3 regions of the Bacillus sp. Marseille-Q1617 genome follow, and region 3 is predicted to be linked to each of the others. Evidence: a T-box and tRNA genes for the amino acid it is inferred to sense, from the RefSeq annotation. Region 3 holds a T-box; the other regions hold tRNA genes.
What was found. The T-box of region 3 lies ahead of serS (serine--tRNA ligase). A T-box ahead of a tRNA ligase gene usually reads a tRNA of that ligase, here a tRNA-Ser.
Positions count from the first base shown of each region.

Region 1: it encodes a tRNA-Ser, which carries the amino acid that the T-box ahead of serS (serine--tRNA ligase) is inferred to sense. The anticodon was not compared.
Region 2: it encodes a tRNA-Ser, which carries the amino acid that the T-box ahead of serS (serine--tRNA ligase) is inferred to sense. The anticodon was not compared.

Region 1 is NZ_CAHJXM010000001.1:1,118,841-1,125,184, forward strand. Features, by position in the region: rRNA gene HWX64_RS05540 (23S ribosomal RNA) at 1-727, shown strand, start outside; rRNA gene rrf (5S ribosomal RNA) at 899-1,015, shown strand; tRNA gene HWX64_RS05550 (tRNA-Asn) at 1,023-1,097, shown strand; tRNA gene HWX64_RS05555 (tRNA-Ser) at 1,101-1,193, shown strand; tRNA gene HWX64_RS05560 (tRNA-Glu) at 1,211-1,285, shown strand; tRNA gene HWX64_RS05565 (tRNA-Val) at 1,329-1,404, shown strand; tRNA gene HWX64_RS05570 (tRNA-Met) at 1,519-1,592, shown strand; tRNA gene HWX64_RS05575 (tRNA-Asp) at 1,600-1,676, shown strand; tRNA gene HWX64_RS05580 (tRNA-Phe) at 1,853-1,928, shown strand; tRNA gene HWX64_RS05585 (tRNA-Thr) at 1,940-2,015, shown strand; tRNA gene HWX64_RS05590 (tRNA-Tyr) at 2,026-2,109, shown strand; tRNA gene HWX64_RS05595 (tRNA-Trp) at 2,229-2,302, shown strand; tRNA gene HWX64_RS05600 (tRNA-His) at 2,314-2,389, shown strand; tRNA gene HWX64_RS05605 (tRNA-Gln) at 2,429-2,500, shown strand; tRNA gene HWX64_RS05610 (tRNA-Gly) at 2,508-2,582, shown strand; tRNA gene HWX64_RS05615 (tRNA-Cys) at 2,590-2,663, shown strand; tRNA gene HWX64_RS05620 (tRNA-Leu) at 2,671-2,755, shown strand; tRNA gene HWX64_RS05625 (tRNA-Gly) at 2,759-2,832, shown strand; gene HWX64_RS05630 (carbohydrate ABC transporter permease) at 3,532-4,473, shown strand; gene HWX64_RS05635 (carbohydrate ABC transporter permease) at 4,473-5,300, shown strand; gene HWX64_RS05640 (ABC transporter substrate-binding protein) at 5,371-6,344, shown strand, end outside.
Region 2 is NZ_CAHJXM010000002.1:1,006,413-1,012,756, forward strand. Features, by position in the region: rRNA gene HWX64_RS16370 (23S ribosomal RNA) at 1-444, shown strand, start outside; rRNA gene rrf (5S ribosomal RNA) at 593-709, shown strand; tRNA gene HWX64_RS16380 (tRNA-Val) at 722-797, shown strand; tRNA gene HWX64_RS16385 (tRNA-Thr) at 933-1,008, shown strand; tRNA gene HWX64_RS16390 (tRNA-Lys) at 1,033-1,108, shown strand; tRNA gene HWX64_RS16395 (tRNA-Leu) at 1,144-1,228, shown strand; tRNA gene HWX64_RS16400 (tRNA-Gly) at 1,234-1,308, shown strand; tRNA gene HWX64_RS16405 (tRNA-Leu) at 1,318-1,406, shown strand; tRNA gene HWX64_RS16410 (tRNA-Arg) at 1,473-1,549, shown strand; tRNA gene HWX64_RS16415 (tRNA-Pro) at 1,557-1,633, shown strand; tRNA gene HWX64_RS16420 (tRNA-Ala) at 1,642-1,717, shown strand; tRNA gene HWX64_RS16425 (tRNA-Met) at 1,832-1,908, shown strand; tRNA gene HWX64_RS16430 (tRNA-Ile) at 1,913-1,989, shown strand; tRNA gene HWX64_RS16435 (tRNA-Ser) at 2,007-2,099, shown strand; tRNA gene HWX64_RS16440 (tRNA-Met) at 2,275-2,348, shown strand; tRNA gene HWX64_RS16445 (tRNA-Asp) at 2,424-2,500, shown strand; tRNA gene HWX64_RS16450 (tRNA-Phe) at 2,661-2,736, shown strand; tRNA gene HWX64_RS16455 (tRNA-His) at 2,764-2,839, shown strand; tRNA gene HWX64_RS16460 (tRNA-Gly) at 2,848-2,921, shown strand; tRNA gene HWX64_RS16465 (tRNA-Ile) at 2,923-2,999, shown strand; tRNA gene HWX64_RS16470 (tRNA-Asn) at 3,009-3,083, shown strand; tRNA gene HWX64_RS16475 (tRNA-Ser) at 3,087-3,177, shown strand; tRNA gene HWX64_RS16480 (tRNA-Glu) at 3,182-3,253, shown strand; gene HWX64_RS16485 (PTS mannitol transporter subunit IICBA) at 3,606-5,519, shown strand; gene HWX64_RS16490 (BglG family transcription antiterminator) at 5,641-6,344, shown strand, end outside.
Region 3 is NZ_CAHJXM010000002.1:84,491-90,834, reverse strand. Features, by position in the region: gene guaB (IMP dehydrogenase) at 1-1,322, shown strand, start outside; gene HWX64_RS11990 (D-alanyl-D-alanine carboxypeptidase family protein) at 1,496-2,851, shown strand; gene pdxS (pyridoxal 5'-phosphate synthase lyase subunit PdxS) at 3,248-4,129, shown strand; gene pdxT (pyridoxal 5'-phosphate synthase glutaminase subunit PdxT) at 4,137-4,724, shown strand; T-box leader at 5,089-5,302, shown strand; gene serS (serine--tRNA ligase) at 5,387-6,344, shown strand, end outside.

The DNA.
Region 1 (6,344 bases), on a different contig from region 3:
CTACCCTGGCTGTATTGAAATTCTAACCCGCGCCCCTTATCGGGGTGGGAGACAGTGTCAGGTGGGCAGTTTGACTGGGGCGGTCGCCTCCTAAAGAGTAACGGAGGCGCCCAAAGGTTCCCTCAGAATGGTTGGAAATCATTCGCAGAGTGTAAAGGCACAAGGGAGCTTGACTGCGAGACCTACAAGTCGAGCAGGGACGAAAGTCGGGCTTAGTGATCCGGTGGTTCCGCATGGAAGGGCCATCGCTCAACGGATAAAAGCTACCCCGGGGATAACAGGCTTATCTCCCCCAAGAGTCCACATCGACGGGGAGGTTTGGCACCTCGATGTCGGCTCATCGCATCCTGGGGCTGTAGTCGGTCCCAAGGGTTGGGCTGTTCGCCCATTAAAGCGGTACGCGAGCTGGGTTCAGAACGTCGTGAGACAGTTCGGTCCCTATCCGTCGTGGGCGCAGGAAATTTGAGAGGAGCTGTCCTTAGTACGAGAGGACCGGGATGGACGCACCGCTGGTGTACCAGTTGTCTTGCCAAAGGCATCGCTGGGTAGCTATGTGCGGAAGGGATAAGTGCTGAAAGCATCTAAGCATGAAGCCCCCCTCGAGATGAGATTTCCCATCACTTTATGTGAGTAAGATCCCTGGAAGATGACCAGGTAGATAGGTCAGAGGTGGAAGCATGGCGACATGTGGAGCTGACTGATACTAATCGATCGAGGACTTAACCACAAAGAGTCATTTTTAAATGAACACATTGGTCGATATTCGGCTTTCTTGACATCAATCCTTTATCTAGTTTTCAGGGAACAAAATTCTCATGAAAAGTACAAAAAAAGTCTTGAAAAATCTTTAAAAGACGATATAATAGTACTTGTCCTTAAAAAAGACATCATAAATTTGTCTGGTGACTATGGCGAAGAGGTCACACCCGTTCCCATGCCGAACACGGAAGTTAAGCTCTTCAGCGCCGATGGTAGTTGGGGGATCTCCCCCTGTGAGAGTAGGACGTCGCCAGGCATATCGTTCCGCAGTAGCTCAGTGGTAGAGCTATCGGCTGTTAACCGATCGGTCGCAAGTTCGAATCTTGCCTGCGGAGCCATAAGGAGAGCTGTCCGAGTGGTCGAAGGAGCACGATTGGAAATCGTGTAGACGGTCAAACGCTGTCTCAAGGGTTCAAATCCCTTGCTCTCCGCCATATAATTTCTTTTACCTGGCCCGTTGGTCAAGCGGTTAAGACACCGCCCTTTCACGGCGGTAACACGGGTTCGAATCCCGTACGGGTCACCAAAGAAGTCTTTTCGCCTAAGCGAAATGAACACACATACAATTTGGAGGATTAGCTCAGCTGGGAGAGCATCTGCCTTACAAGCAGAGGGTCGGCGGTTCGATCCCGTCATCCTCCACCATGGATTTTTGCATAGCGTAGCGGAGCAAAAGATCCTTCCAAAACTTTCACGAAGCACAACAAAGTGAAAGTAGCGCTCCTTACTATAAGGAAAACGCTTAAAAAATATTATCGTCGCGGGGTGGAGCAGTTCGGTAGCTCGTCGGGCTCATAACCCGAAGGTCGCAGGTTCAAATCCTGTCCCCGCAATACCATTGGTCTGGTAGTTCAGTTGGTTAGAATGCCTGCCTGTCACGCAGGAGGTCGCGGGTTCGAGTCCCGTCCAGACCGCCATTTTTCTTAAAATGCTAATAATGAATATGGCTCAGTAGCTCAGTTGGTAGAGCACGGTGAATAAGCTTCACCCGAGTAATCATCAGCGTACAGCTCGAGCAGCAACTTGAATAATCCTTCTGAGAGCTGGATGATGGACAATTGGATGCTCACATTAGGAACGAAAATATTAATATGGCTCAGTAGCTCAGTTGGTAGAGCAATGGACTGAAAATCCATGTGTCGGCGGTTCGATTCCGTCCTGAGCCACCATCTATTTTAGTGCCGGTGTAGCTCAACTGGTAGAGCAACTGACTTGTAATCAGTAGGTTGGGGGTTCAAGTCCTCTTGCCGGCACCACTGAACAGATGGAGGGGTAGCGAAGTGGCTAAACGCGGCGGACTGTAAATCCGCTCCTTCGGGTTCGGCAGTTCGAATCTGCCCCCCTCCACCAAGAATTTTTGCGCAGCGTAGTGAAGGAAAAGATTCCTCATTAAAGTTTACGAAGCGTTAGCGGAGTAAAATAAGCGTCCTTATATTTTGCACAGCGAAGCGTAATAAATAAATTTTCATAGGGGCATAGTTTAACGGTAGAACGAAGGTCTCCAAAACCTTTGGTGTGGGTTCGATTCCTACTGCCCCTGCCAATATGATCATGGCGATTGTGGCGAAGTGGTTAACGCACCGGATTGTGGTTCCGGCATTCGTGGGTTCGATTCCCATCAGTCGCCCCATAATTGTCACATTAACAATATTGTGACATATACTATCAATGGGCTATAGCCAAGCGGTAAGGCATCGCACTTTGACTGCGACATGCGTTGGTTCGAATCCAGCTAGCCCAGTAGTATTGCGGAAGTAGTTCAGTGGTAGAACACCACCTTGCCAAGGTGGGGGTCGCGGGTTCGAATCCCGTCTTCCGCTCCATTCATATGGCGCCATAGCCAAGTGGTAAGGCAGAGGTCTGCAAAACCTTTATCACCGGTTCAAATCCGGTTGGCGCCTCCATATGAATGCCGGTGTGGCGGAATAGGCAGACGCGCACGACTCAAAATCGTGTTCCTCACGGAGTGCCGGTTCGACCCCGGCCACCGGTACCATCCGCGGGTGTAGTTTAATGGTAAAACCTCAGCCTTCCAAGCTGATGTCGTGGGTTCGATTCCCATCACCCGCTCCAATCATACATACAAAAGACTTTCTCTTTAGGAGAAAGTCTTTTTTGCTATTCAATTGGAGAAATAACTTCAGAGGATCTTGATGAGACTGTAATGAAGTCGTCTGTGATATCAAGGGAGCAAGCAAGTTGATGGACTTCCATTCTTATTATACTAATTCTAAGTAGCGCAATAATCCATAATGTGGCGCAATAAATAAAATTGCTGCGCGATTATCGAAAAAGCTGCGCAATAAATGAGATTCCTGCGCAATTATCAGGAAACTGGCGCCATTATTTAAGTCTCAAGAGAATCCTGTATGGCACAAGGGCATATGTCCACTCGGGGACATCCAGACTATCGAAAGTTGGTACTCTTTTATACGATCCAGACCGTTTCGAGTACTTTCTAGCAACTGCTATAGCCCCCATGCCATTAACTTACACCATTCCCAACCACCGTTTAATTAGATAACAATCATTTTCAATTCGAATCATCTGTACTCCTCCAAAGCCAATCAATAAAACAACCCATGTCCACACCATAAATCCCACCCCATTCCCTGATAACCAAAAATCCTAATACTTAAATCCTTGCAATCAACCGATATCACAACTAGTCAAAATATTGCACCTTCTTTGTCAATTTTGTTGACCTAATAAAATAAGCACAGCCTTTATACTATAAGAAAACGGTTACATAACAAAGGGGTGGTGAAGCGTGTGGAACCAACATTGAAGACTGGACCGGTAAGTACCCAAGCACAGATCAAGGCAGTGTCAAAGAAGAAATTTAAATATAAGAGCTTGTTGACTTACGCTGCCTTTGTAGGACCTGCACTACTTTTTTTCATTGTGATACAGATTCTTCCCTTTTTAATGGGAGTCTATTATTCTTTCACTTCATGGAATGGAGTCAGTTCTGTTGTAGAGTGGGTAGGTTTTGAGAATTATAAGCAGATTTTCACGAATGACAAAACGTTCTTTAATTCTTTTATGTTTACGACGAAATTTATGTTTGCTGCCGTTATCATTAGTAATTTAATCGGTTTTGGTTTTGCTTTGCTTTTGAATGCAGCGCTGAAAACCCGTAATATCCTGAGAACGGTGTTTTTTATTCCGAATGTCATCGGAGGGTTATTATTAGGTTTCATCTGGCAATTCATCTTTGTTAAAGGATTCGCTTCAGTCGGGAACATGACGGATATCGCATTCTTCAAGATGCCATGGCTTGGTGATGAAAAGACTGCTTTCTGGGGAATTGTCATCGTATTTGCCTGGCAGATCAGCGGTTATATGATGGTCATCTACGTAGCAGCCTTGCAAGGGGTGGATAATTCCCTGTTGGAAGCTGCTAAGATGGACGGGGCGTCGAATTGGACTCTCCTGACGAAGATTATTATTCCATTAATTCTTCCGGCATTCACGATTTGCTTCTTCCTCACGATATCAATGGCTTTCAAGATCTTTGATCTGAATATATCGTTAACCGGCGGAGGTCCATTTAATTCGACTCAGTCTGTAGCGATTAATATCTATCAGGAAGCATTCCAGAATAATCGTTATGGTCTTGGAACAGCAAAGTCCATTTTATTCTTTGTTGTCGTAGCGATCTTTACAACGTTCCAAGTCATGCTGACGAAGAAGAAGGAGGTTGAGGCATAATGGGCAATCGATATACAAAAAAGACGTTTGTACTTGAGATTATCGGGATTGTCCTTGGTCTCATCTTCTTGATTCCCTTTTACTTTGTTTTTATCAATTCTGTTAAGCCGTTTGCAGCCATTCTCATTGATGCTGCGGCATGGCCGAAGGAATTTATGTTTTCGAACTATGCTAAGGTGTGGGACATCATCAATTTCCCCAGGGCATTCTGGAATTCACTTGTCATCACGGTAGCCAGCAACATCGGTTTAGTGGTGATCAGTTCAATGGCTGCCTGGAAGATGGTCCGGACACCTGGCAAGTTCAGTAAGATTCTATTTGTTATTTTCGTATCAGCGATGGTCATCCCTTTCCAGACGGTGATGATTCCGCTTATGAAACTCGGAGGGGCTTTGAACCTGACGAACAGCATACCAGGGTTGATCATCATGTACTTTGGTTTTGGAGTACCGCTATCTCTGTTCTTATTTCATGGTTTTGTGAAGACGGTGCCTGTTGAGATTGAAGAGTCAGCGATGATTGACGGATGCAGCCAGTTTGGCGTGTTTTGGAGAATTGTATTTCCTCTCCTGAAGCCGATCACCGTTACAGTTATCATTTTGAATACTCTCTGGATATGGAATGATTACCTGCTGCCGCTCCTGGTTTTACAGGATGCCGAGCTGCGTACGATTCCACTTGCTGCAAGTTCATTCTTTGCACAGTATACAAAGCAGTGGGATATGGGGCTTGCGGCATTGGTGCTGGGCATTGCACCGGTCATCGTTTTCTTCCTGTTCTTACAGAAACATATCATTAAAGGAATTGCTTCAGGTTCTATTAAGTAGATATAAAGGTTCTGTTATTCATGCAGGACTTTATATACAATAAAATTATATCAGGGAGGTCAAACCAATTATGAAACGCATTCTTTTACTTCTTACATCTTTCGTTCTTGTATTTGGTATTATCGCAGGGTGTTCTTCAAAAGATACATCATCAGGCGGTGACAGTGATTCCAAGTCAGGCGATGACGTAGTCACTCTTAACTTGTTCCAATTCAAAGTGGAAATTGCTGATCAGCTTCAAGAGATGATCAAGGAATTCGAAGCAGAACATCCAAATATCAAGGTGAAACTTGAAACTGTTGGCGGCGGTGCCGATTACGGTGCTGCACTTAAAGCGAAGTTTGCTTCCGGGGAAGAGCCGGATATTTTCAACAACGGTGGTTTTAAAGAGTTAGAGCTATGGCAGGAGAAGTTAGCGGATCTTTCAGGTGAGCCATGGGTGGAGCATGTTCTTCCTATCGGCAAAGTTCCTATGACTGCTGAAGACGGTAAACTGTATGGTATGCCGGTAAACCTTGAAGGTTACGGGTTTGTATACAATAAAGATCTGTTTGAAAAAGCAGGCATTAAAGAAGCTCCTAAAACAATTGATGAATTGAAAGATGCTTCCAAGAAACTTGAGAAAGCTGGAATCACTCCATTTTCGGCTGGATACGGCGAATGGTGGGTAATCGGACAGCATTTACTGAACATTCCTTTCGCTCAGCAGGATGATCCTGAGGCTTTTATCGCAGGATTATACGATGGTTCTGAAAAGATTGTCGGAAATGAAAAGTTCAAGCAATTCAAGGAAGTGCTGGATACTGAGCTGAAATATGCGAATGATAATCCATTAACAACTGACTACAACACGCAGGTAACGCTTTTCGCTTCTGGTGAAACAGCAATGCTTCAGCAGGGTAACTGGACGGAAAATATGATCACTGAGATCAACCCTGAAATCAACATGGGCTTCCTTCCGATTCCGATCAGCAATGATGAAAGTGCTAACAGCCTGCCTGTAGGTGTTCCGAATAACTGGGTATTAAATAAAAACTCAGAGCA
Region 2 (6,344 bases), 920 kb from region 3:
TTATCTCCCCCAAGAGTCCACATCGACGGGGAGGTTTGGCACCTCGATGTCGGCTCATCGCATCCTGGGGCTGTAGTCGGTCCCAAGGGTTGGGCTGTTCGCCCATTAAAGCGGTACGCGAGCTGGGTTCAGAACGTCGTGAGACAGTTCGGTCCCTATCCGTCGTGGGCGCAGGAAATTTGAGAGGAGCTGTCCTTAGTACGAGAGGACCGGGATGGACGCACCGCTGGTGTACCAGTTGTCTTGCCAAAGGCATCGCTGGGTAGCTATGTGCGGAAGGGATAAGTGCTGAAAGCATCTAAGCATGAAGCCCCCCTCGAGATGAGATTTCCCATCACTTTATGTGAGTAAGATCCCTGGAAGATGACCAGGTAGATAGGTCAGAGGTGGAAGCATGGTGACATGTGGAGCTGACTGATACTAATCGATCGAGGACTTAACCACAAAGAGTCATTTTTAAATGAACAACGGCAATACCGGTATTCTTGACATCAATCCTTTATCTAGTTTTCAGGGGATAAATTTTAAATTAATACTTGAAATTATCTCTGAAAAAGATATAATAATACTTGTCCTTTAAAAAGGATAACAGTCTGGTGACTATGGCGAAGAGGTCACACCCGTTCCCATGCCGAACACGGAAGTTAAGCTCTTCAGCGCCGATGGTAGTTGGGGGCTCTCCCCCTGTGAGAGTAGGACGTCGCCAGGCGATTTATATTTTGGAGGATTAGCTCAGCTGGGAGAGCATCTGCCTTACAAGCAGAGGGTCGGCGGTTCGATCCCGTCATCCTCCACCATAGATTTTTACGAAGCGTGAGCGGAGTAAAAGATCTTTCCTTCCTTTACTAAGAGCGAAGGAAAAAACGTCCTTAATTTCTACAATGTATTCAATGCTGAGTATATTGGACGAGTATTGCAAAACAACTTTACACGCCGGTGTAGCTCAACTGGTAGAGCAACTGACTTGTAATCAGTAGGTTGGGGGTTCAAGTCCTCTTGCCGGCACCACTTCGGTTTTACTCATTTTTATATGAGCCATTAGCTCAGTTGGTAGAGCATCTGACTTTTAATCAGAGGGTCGAAGGTTCGAGTCCTTCATGGCTCACCATTTGATGTTTGCAAAAGGCAAATGTCTCATTACATGCGGGTGTGGCGGAATTGGCAGACGCACCAGACTTAGGATCTGGCGCCGCAAGGCGTGGGGGTTCAAGTCCCTTCACCCGCACCATATTTGCGGAAGTAGTTCAGTGGTAGAACACCACCTTGCCAAGGTGGGGGTCGCGGGTTCGAATCCCGTCTTCCGCTCCAAAGATTTTTGCCGGGGTGGCGGAACTGGCAGACGCACAGGACTTAAAATCCTGCGGTAGGTGACTACCGTACCGGTTCGATTCCGGTCCTCGGCACCAAAGATTTTTGCTCTGGCAAAAGATATTTCCTTAATTTGCGGAAGCAAACATTCTTAATTATATTAAGCGCCCGTAGCTCAATTGGATAGAGCGTTTGACTACGGATCAAAAGGTTAGGGGTTCGACTCCTCTCGGGCGCGCCATCTATATCGGGAAGTAGCTCAGCTTGGTAGAGCACTTGGTTTGGGACCAAGGGGTCGCAGGTTCGAATCCTGTCTTCCCGACCACTTTAGATGGGGCCTTAGCTCAGCTGGGAGAGCGCCTGCTTTGCACGCAGGAGGTCAGCGGTTCGATCCCGCTAGGCTCCACCAAAGATTTTTGCTTCAGCAAAATATCTTACCTTTTACGCAGCGTAAGCGGAGTAAAATAATCTTCAATGTATTTGCTTCAGCAAAACATCTGAAAATTTCATTAAAATGTTTCTTGGCGGTGTAGCTCAGCTGGCTAGAGCGTACGGTTCATACCCGTGAGGTCGGGGGTTCGATCCCCTCCGCCGCTACCAATACGGACCTTTAGCTCAGTTGGTTAGAGCAGACGGCTCATAACCGTCCGGTCGTAGGTTCGAGTCCTACAAGGTCCACCATTCACATTTTAAAACACGGAGGAATACCCAAGTCCGGCTGAAGGGATCGGTCTTGAAAACCGACAGGGGTGTTAAAGCCCGCGGGGGTTCGAATCCCTCTTCCTCCGCCATATTTATTTTTTTACCCTTATTATCGTCGCGGGGTGGAGCACGTCCGAATAATCTTCGGAGCTTGCACATCAGCGCACCGACTGAGCAGCAGCTTGAATAAGCTTACTGAAGTCGGGGTGGTTCTAACGGATCTGTATTCGTAGGATCACAACTTATTTAAACGTTTATTATCGTCGCGGGGTGGAGCAGTTCGGTAGCTCGTCGGGCTCATAACCCGAAGGTCGCAGGTTCAAATCCTGTCCCCGCAATACCATTTTTGTTAAAGCAAATAGTAATCTAAGGGGTAACCGATGGATGAATATTTTGCTGGCGCAAAAATTCTTGGTCTGGTAGTTCAGTTGGTTAGAATGCCTGCCTGTCACGCAGGAGGTCGCGGGTTCGAGTCCCGTCCAGACCGCCACTAATTACATAGTGTGGCTTAGTAGCTCAGTTGGTAGAGCACGGTGAATAAGCTTCATCGAATAAACATCAGCGTACAGCTTGAGCAGCATCTTGAATAATCTTTCTGAAAGCTGGACGATGGACTATCACACTCTATGATTAGGAATTTTACATATGATGGCTCAGTAGCTCAGTTGGTAGAGCAATGGACTGAAAATCCATGTGTCGGCGGTTCGATTCCGTCCTGAGCCACCATTTTTCATTTATATCATACTTTTCATGGCGATTGTGGCGAAGTGGTTAACGCACCGGATTGTGGTTCCGGCATTCGTGGGTTCGATTCCCATCAGTCGCCCCATATATTTTGCGGGTGTAGTTTAATGGTAAAACCTCAGCCTTCCAAGCTGATGTCGTGGGTTCGATTCCCATCACCCGCTCCAAGGGCCTATAGCTCAGCTGGTTAGAGCGCACGCCTGATAAGCGTGAGGTCGGTGGTTCGAGTCCACTTAGGCCCACCATCTTAATATTCCGCAGTAGCTCAGTGGTAGAGCTATCGGCTGTTAACCGATCGGTCGCAAGTTCGAATCTTGCCTGCGGAGCCATATGGAGAAGTACTCAAGTGGCTGAAGAGGCGCCCCTGCTAAGGGTGTAGGTCGGGCAACCGGCGCGAGGGTTCAAATCCCTCCTTCTCCGCCATTAAGGCCCGTTGGTCAAGCGGTTAAGACACCGCCCTTTCACGGCGGTAACACGGGTTCGAATCCCGTACGGGTCATTCTGAAAGACTATCTAATCGATAGTCTTTTTTATTTTATATGTAAGTAATCATCGCTCAAAAGCAGCTGCCATGCTTGAATCCTTGGAGGGATTTCAAGTTCATTCCCGAGCGTGCCTTATAAATAAGAAGAGTAGAAACGCCCTGTGAATTTCCATAGGGCGTTTCTTTTTGTGAATCTTTTTTTTGAAGATATGTTAACTCTGCAAAGTATTAGAAAAGAGCCGGGGAGAAACAATAGGTTTGTCGTCACCGCTGTGACAAAGTTAGTTTTCATCTTCCTTGTTGTTCAGTATTCCGTGACCTATGATTAATATATGAGTACTTGATTTATATAGAAAGGAAGAGAAAAATGGCTCAATCAACTGTAAAAGTTAAAATACAAAAGTTTGGTAACTTCCTCAGTTCTATGGTCTTGCCGAATATCGGTGCCTTCATTGCATGGGGATTGATTACTGCATTATTTATTCCTACCGGTTTTTTTCCAAATGAAAGCCTTGCCAAATTAGTGGGGCCGATGGTCACGTATCTTCTGCCTCTCTTGATCGGGTATACAGGCGGTAAGCTTGTGCACGATCAGCGCGGCGGAGTCGTGGGTGCGATCGCTACAATGGGGGTCATCGTAGGTGCACCTGATACCCCGATGTTCCTCGGTGCTATGATCATGGGACCGCTTGGCGGTTACGGCATCAAGAAATTTGACAGTGCAATCGAAGGGAAGATCCGTGCAGGGTTTGAGATGCTTGTTAACAACTTCTCGGCGGGAATACTTGGCGGGATCCTTGCAATCCTTGCGTTTCTCGGGATCGGACCTGCTGTTGACGGACTGACAAAGCTTCTGGTTGCCGGTGTTGACTGGCTTATCGGTGCAGGGCTGCTGCCGCTGACAAGTCTGTTGATCGAACCTGCAAAAATCTTATTCTTGAATAATGCCATCAACCACGGTGTCCTTTCACCGATTGGGTTGGAACAGGTACAGCAAACGGGTCAATCGGTTCTTTTCTTACTGGAAGCGAACCCTGGACCGGGTCTTGGTGTATTGCTCGCATTTATGCTGTTCGGCAGGGGGACTGCCAAGCAATCCGCTCCTGGCGCAGCAATCATTCATTTCCTGGGAGGGATCCATGAGATTTACTTCCCTTATGTCCTTATGAAACCTATGCTGTTTCTTTCAGTCATACTGGGAGGAATGAGCGGAGTCTTCACGCTTGTTCTATTGGGCGGCGGCCTTTCCGCTCCTGCTTCGCCGGGAAGCATCCTGGCGATTGCTGCTGTCACACCTCCTGAAGGTATGAAGTATCTGGCAAACTTTGCGGCTGTCATTGTAGCAGCGGTTGTGTCATTCATCGTTTCGGCGATCGTCTTGAAATCAAGCAAGAAACAGGAAGACAATATTGAAGAAGCAACGAAGAAAATGGAAGAAATGAAAGGAAAGAAGAGTTCTGTTTCCGGACAAATCAATCAGCAGCAGGGCCCACTTCCTGGTGAAGTGAATAAAATTGTCTTTGCTTGTGATGCGGGAATGGGATCCAGTGCGATGGGTGCGTCATTACTGCGTAAAAAAGTGAAGGAGGCAGGACTTGATATTTTCGTAACGAATACAGCAATCAGTAATCTGCCGGCTGATGCACAGGTAGTCATCACTCAGGAAGAATTGACGCCGCGCGCGAAGAATAAACTGCCGGATGCATACCACATCTCGGTCGATAATTTCCTTTCAAGTCCGGAATACGATAAGCTTATTGGAAGCCTCCAAAATGACATCACGGAAGAACAGGATGAGCTTGTCGAGGATGCAGAAAAGGAAGCAGTCGGAGTCGAACCTCAGGGAGACGGGGATGACGATCTTCTACGAGAAGAAAACATCTTCATCGGCCAGGAGTTTCAGACGAAGGAAGACGCTATCCGATTTGCCGGGGAAGCACTCGTGAAAGCTGCTTATGTAGAAGACAGTTACGTCGATGCAATGATCGAAAGAGAAGGCATCACGACGACATACATGGGGAATAACGTGGCCATCCCCCACGGTACGGAAGACGCGAAGAAAGCGGTCATCAAATCAGGATTCACGGTCATTCAAGTGCCGAAAGGCGTGGACTTTAACGGTGAACAGGCAAAGCTGATCTTTGGTATCGCCGGTAAAGATGGCACGCATCTTGAGATCCTGTCAAGCATCGCCGTCATCTGCTCCGAGCAGGAGAACGTAGACAAGATGGTACAGGCAAAAACAGCTAAAGAACTGAAAGAAATCATCAATAACAACTAATATTCAATCCGGAAAGGTGTTTCTTGCCTTTCCGTTTTGGCGGTTAAAATCTAAACTACAAATAACTTACTCAATACACATTTAAGGCGCTGACTATACCATAAAGAAACGGAGGGAGAACATGTTCATTACCTCAAGGGAAAAATCGATTATAGAATTGATTGTAAAAACATCGGGTAAGCATACCGTTCACTCTCTCTCTGCTTTTATGAATGTCAGCGGCCGGACGATCCAACGGAATCTAAAATCCATCGAAGCCATTTTGAAACAGTATCATCTGGAGCTGAAGCGGACGCCGAGTGATGGATTATTCATTGACGGAAAGAACGAGCATATCTACAGGCTGATTCAAGGGTTGGCAGAAGCAAGCCCTACAGATGAAACACCTGAAGAACGAAAGCTGCAATTATTGATCACCCTGCTGCATGATGGACCTTCTTTCAAAAAGCAGGTCCTTGCCAATCAGCTGGGAATCAGTGTCACCACATTAAGCGCCTATCTTGACGAACTGGCAGATTGGCTGAATAAATTCAGCATCACGCTCACCAGGAAGAGAGGGGTGGGTGTAGAGATGATTGCGAATGAAGCCAGTAAGCGGCATGCTCTTGCAAGCTTCTTTCTCGTTTATTTTTATGAAGATATCATTGAAAGCTTGTATTTAATGCAAAAAGGTCATGCATTCAATGAACCGGTTCTTGGATATTTCCAGCCGGATCATCTGAAGGCTGTCTATCAGACGATTGACAGGCACTTATCCAATGAACAGCTGAGCCTTGTAGACAACGATTATATCGGCCTGGTCGTACATGTCTGCCTGAGCATTCA
Region 3 (6,344 bases):
CTGGGATGGACACTGTAACAGAAGCTGAAATGGCAATTGCAATGGCTCGCCAGGGTGGACTAGGTATCATCCACAAGAATATGAGTATCGAGCAGCAGGCTGAGCAGGTTGATAAAGTAAAACGGTCTGAGAGTGGAGTTATTTCAGATCCATTCTTCTTGACTCCTGAGCATCAAGTATTTGCAGCTGAGCACTTGATGGGCAAATATAGAATCTCTGGTGTTCCGATTGTGAACAATGAAGAGGAGCAAAAGCTGGTTGGGATCTTAACGAATCGTGACCTGCGTTTCATTCAGGATTTCTCAATTCAGATATCTGATGTCATGACGAAAGAAAATCTCGTGACTGCTCCGGTAGGCACAACCCTAGATGAAGCGGAAAAAATCCTTCAGCAGCATAAGATTGAAAAGCTGCCGCTTATCGATCAGGAAGGCGTACTAAAAGGTTTAATCACCATTAAAGATATTGAAAAAGTAATTGAGTTCCCGAACTCTGCGAAAGACAGTCAAGGGCGCTTATTGGTTGGGGCAGCTGTAGGAATCTCCAAGGATACTCTCACACGCGTCGAACAGCTTGTAAAAGCGAATGTCGATGCGATTGTCATCGATACAGCCCATGGACATTCTGCAGGCGTTCTATCCGTTGTGAGCGAAATTCGCGCAGCGTATCCTGAGCTGAACATTGTGGCAGGAAACGTGGCAACGGCTGAAGCAACAAGAGAACTGATTGAAGCAGGGGCTGACGTTGTAAAAGTTGGAATCGGACCTGGATCAATTTGTACAACACGTGTAGTTGCAGGAGTGGGCGTACCTCAAATCACTGCCATTTACGACTGTGCAACTGAAGCGAGAAAACATGGTAAAGCCATCATTGCCGACGGTGGAATCAAGTTCTCAGGAGACATCGTGAAGGCACTTGCATCAGGCGGACATGCTGTCATGCTCGGAAGCCTGCTTGCAGGTACATCTGAAAGCCCTGGAGAAACAGAAATCTTCCAAGGCCGTCGTTTTAAAGTATACCGCGGTATGGGCTCATTGAGTTCAATGGAAAAAGGATCAAAAGACCGCTACTTCCAGGAAGAAGCGAAGAAATTTGTTCCTGAAGGCATTGAAGGCCGTATCCCTTATAAAGGGCCGCTCGCGGATACGTTGTATCAACTGATCGGCGGGCTACGCTCCGGAATGGGCTATTGCGGTACGAAGAATCTCCATGAGCTGCGTGAGAATGCCCAATTCATCCGCATGACGGGTGCAGGCCTCCGCGAGAGCCATCCGCACGATGTACAAATCACGAAGGAAGCACCAAACTATTCACTATCATAAGACTAGTAAAGGACCGGCAGCTGACCGGTCCTTTTTTTTTGGAAAAATCGGCTAAATGAAGAGGTCGCAAGTCCCTTGTCCTATGCCAAAACTAGGAATATTCTCTGTCTATTCTTACCTTTCGAACTATGATAAAATAACGAAGGTGTACATAAAAACTTGGAGGGCTAAAAGTGAAAAGAAGTTGGGTTCAAAAATCTTTTGTTTGTTTCTTGGTATTATTGATGGCAATGAGCATGGTGCAAAAACCGGCAAGTGCTCAAGGGGATTTAGATGTTAACGCAAATGCTGCGATTTTAGTAGAAGCAAGTACCGGTAAAGTTTTATATGAAAAGAATTCAGAAACGGCTCTTGGAATTGCAAGTATGACGAAGATGATGACTGAATACCTTCTGCTTGAAGCGATAGAAGAAGGTAAAGTGAAGTGGGATCAGGAGTATACGGTTCCTACGAATGTCTCTAAGATGTCTCATAACACGTCACTAAGTAATGTTTCACTGCGTGAAGAAGGAACGTATACGATTAAAGACTTATATGAATCCATGGCTATCTATTCAGCGAATGCTTCAGCAATGGCGATAGCTGAAACGATTGCCGGTTCGGAAGCCAACTTTGCGAAATTGATGAATAAAAAAGCTGAAGAACTTGGATTGGAAAATTATAAATTTGTTAACTCATCAGGATTGAACAATAAAGACTTGGCACCTTATGTCGATCAAGTTGTCGGCGGAGCTGAGGAAGAGAATGTGATGTCGGCTAAGGATACTGCTACGCTTGCGTACCGACTTCTGAATGATTTTCCGGAAGTACTGGAGACATCGAGTATTGCGAAAAAGGTATTCGCTGAAGGCACCGAAGATGAATTTAATATGCCTAACTGGAACTGGATGCTTCCAGGTCTGATTCGTGAGTATGAAGGCATGGACGGGCTCAAAACAGGTACTACCGACTTTGCAGGAGCATGTTTCACAGGTACTGCAGAGCGTGACGGAATGAGATTCATCACGGTTGTGATGGACGTCCAGGTCGAACCTGGTGAAAATTCGTACGATGCCCGTTTTGCGGAAACCAGAAAAATGATGGACTATGCTTTTAATAACTACACAATGCAAGAACTTCTTCCTGCAGATTACAAGATCAAAGGACAAAAGACCCTTCCGGTAGTAAAAGGAAAGGAAAAAGAAGTTGGCATCAAGTCTGAATCTGCTTTGAACATGGTTGTAAAGAACGGTGAAGAAGATCAGTACAAGCCTAAATTTGTTGTAGACAAGAAGAAGCTTAATGAAGATGGTAAGCTGACCGCGCCTGTTAAGAAGGGCGAAAAAGTAGGTTATGTTACATTAGAATCAAAAGACAAGAATGACCTAGGTTACCTGACTGACAAGGGATCTAATGGAGCTAAATCTTCTGTCGTGACAGTCGAAGGAGTCGAAAAAGCAAACTGGTTCGTTCTTTCGATGAGAGCTGTCGGCGGATTTTTCGGAGATATTTGGGGTTCTGTAACATCAACAGTAAAAGGCTGGTTCTAACTTCATAGAAAGACTCCAGGTTATAAAATGACCTGGGGTTATTTTTATATTTACTGCTCATGAGGGAACCGGGGTTAATTCCATTATATACATATACCCGATAAGTAAACCCTATCCGCTTTTCATCTTGTCCAGCTCCAGGGCTTAGAGGCACATGTCATAAGCCAAATCGGCCAAGAAGGCAAAGAACGCCTTCCCGTCCGATTCGGCTTATGCCACCCGCCTCTGACCAAAGCCCTTCCGCTTTTCGTCTTGACATAACCCTGTTTTTGTTGTTTATTTAGCAGTAGGGCAATATCATCATTCCGATTGTTTTAGTCAATTTTTCCTGCAATTTCTGCTGAAATGAAAAGAAAAAATAGACAGGCATAGGATAAATATAAGGGGGATACATAAATGAATACTGGTACAGATCGTGTTAAAAGAGGTATGGCTGAAATGCAAAAAGGCGGCGTCATCATGGACGTTGTCAATGCAGAGCAGGCAAAGATTGCTGAAGCTGCGGGTGCAGTTGCGGTAATGGCTTTAGAACGAGTTCCAGCTGACATCCGTGCTGCTGGCGGCGTAGCGAGAATGGCAGACCCTCGTATTGTGGAAGAAGTAATGGGAGCTGTAACGATCCCGGTTATGGCGAAAGCGCGTATCGGTCATATCGTTGAAGCGCGAGTACTTGAATCAATGGGTGTGGACTATCTTGATGAGAGTGAAGTATTAACACCTGCTGATGAAGAGTATCATTTAAATAAAAGAGATTTCACGGTTCCATTCGTATGTGGATGCCGTGACTTAGGCGAAGCAGCACGTCGTATCGGTGAAGGTGCATCGATGCTTCGAACAAAAGGTGAGCCTGGAACAGGAAACATCGTCGAAGCGGTTTGTCACATGCGTAAAGTGAACGCTCAGGTGCGCAAGCTTGTCAGCATGAGCACAGACGAAATCATGACAGAAGCAAAGCTTTTGGGTGCTCCATATGAATTATTATTAGAAATTAAAGAAAACGGCCGTTTACCGGTTGTTAACTTCGCTGCAGGCGGTATCGCGACTCCGGCTGATGCGGCTCTTATGATGGAACTGGGTGCTGACGGTGTATTCGTCGGTTCAGGTATTTTCAAATCTGAAAACCCTGAGAAGTTTGCAAGAGCGATCGTGGAAGCGACTACTCATTATCAGGACTACAAGTTGATTGCTGAACTCTCCAAAGAACTTGGAGTTGCGATGAAGGGTGTAGAAATTTCTTCTATCCTTCCTGAACAGCGCATGCAAGATCGAGGCTGGTAAGTCTATGATGAAAATAGGTGTATTAGGACTTCAAGGGGCTGTCAGAGAGCATGTACGATCAATTGAGGCATGTGATGCCGAAGCGGTGGTTGTGAAGCGTACAGAGCAGCTGGATGGACTTGACGGTTTGATCATGCCTGGCGGTGAAAGTACGACGATGAGACGGCTTATCGACCGCTATGGATTTTTAGAGCCGCTGAAAGAATTTGCAGCAAGCGGGAAACCGATTTTCGGCACGTGTGCCGGCCTCATTCTTTTGGCAAATAAGATCGTGGGTTATGATGAACCCCATCTTGGTGTGATGGATGTCATGGTTGAGCGTAATTCCTTTGGTCGTCAAAAGGAAAGCTTCGAAGCCGATTTGAACATTGCCCATGTGGGAAATCATTTTAATGCCGTATTCATTCGTGCGCCTCATATCGTAGAAGCGGGAGAAGATGTTGAAATCCTCGCAAAGCACAATGACCGCATCGTTCTTGCACGCCACGGGCAATTCCTGGGATGTTCATTCCATCCCGAATTGACAGACGACCATCGCCTAACGGCTTACTTCATCGAGATGGTCAAAGAGTCAAAGGAAAAAGCAGTTTTATAATAATGTTTAATTGTGCGTGATCCCGACGATGGAAAAGGGTTAGTACCAGCGGTTTATTGGAGTGCAAGACGAAGACTCCTAAACGAAAAGCGGAAGGGCTTTGCCCAGAGGCGGGTGGCATAAGACGAATCGGCCATGAAGGCGTTCTTTGCCTTCTTGGACGGTTTGACTTATGACATGTGCCTCTAAGCCCCGCAGCTAGACAGTTGACTCTCCCTCATAAGGAGGCTCACGGGCTACCCGCGGAAAGCGAAGTCTTGCACGGAAATCATTAGCGGTAATTAAACAAGTTCCAAAAAACATTGGCATAAACCTATTGCAAAATGGAAAACATTGTAGTAGATTATGAAATAACCAATATGAGTTTAAAACGTTGACAGGAAATAGTAGTGAAGACTTCTAGCCAAAAGAGAGCCGGTGGTTGGTGCAAACCGGTGCAGAATCTTTGCGAATCCATCCTTGAGTGAAATACTGAACCATTCAGTAGGTATTTTCGGTGATTCCGTTATCATCTCTAAGAGGAAAGCAGCTCTGCTGTTTTCAATTAGGGTGGCAACGCGGAAACCTCCGTCCCTTTTACCAGGGACGGGGGTTTTTTATATTCTCCGGATCCTGCCATCGTTCTAACCAATAAACACAGATATTTTAAAGGAGGAAGAAGCATGTTAGACATCAAATACTTACGTGCCAATTTGGAAGATGTGAAAAACCGCCTTCAGCATCGCGGCGAAGATCTTGAGGACTTTGATAAGTTTGAGGAACTCGATAAGAGAAGAAGAGAGCTTCTTGTGGAAAGTGAAAACCTGAAGAGCAAGCGTAATGAAGTATCTCAAAAAATTGCTCAGATGAAAAAAGACAAACAGGATGCCCAGGACATGATCGTTGAAATGCGTGAAGTCGGGGGGATGGTCAAGAAGCTTGACGAGGAACTTAGAGGCATCGAGGAAGAGCTGGAGCGGATCCTTCTGTCTATCCCGAATATCCCTCATGAATCTGTTCCTGTCGGCGAAACAGAGGACGACAACGTGGAAGCCCGTAAGTGGGGCGAAATCCGCGAGTTCGATTTCGAAGCAAAGCCTCACTGGGATATTGCAACAGGACTTGATATCCTTGACTTTGAGCGTGCAGGGAAAGTAACGGGAAGCCGCTTTGTTTTCTATAAAGGCTTGGGTGCAAGACTGGAACGTGCCCTGTTGAACTTCATGATGGATCTCCACATGGATGAGCACGGATATACGGAAATGATCCCGCCATTCCTTGTGAACCGCGCAAGCATGACAGGGACAGGACAGCTGCCGAAGTTCGAAGAAGATGCTTTCCGTATCGAAAGTGAAGATTATTTCCTTGTTCCGACTGCAGAAGTGCCTGTGACAAACTATCACCGCGATGAAATCATCAAAGGGGAAGAGCTGCCGCTCAGCTATGTAGCCTACAGTGCTAACTTCCGTTCTGAAGCGGGATCTGCCGGACGGGATACAAGAGGACTGATTCGCCAGCATCAATTCAATAAAGTGGAACTTGTCCGCTTTGTGAAGCCGGAAGATTCTTACGATGAGCTTGAGAAGCTGACAGGCCATGCAGAAAAAGTCCTTCAGCTCCTGGGACTGCCATACCGCGTTT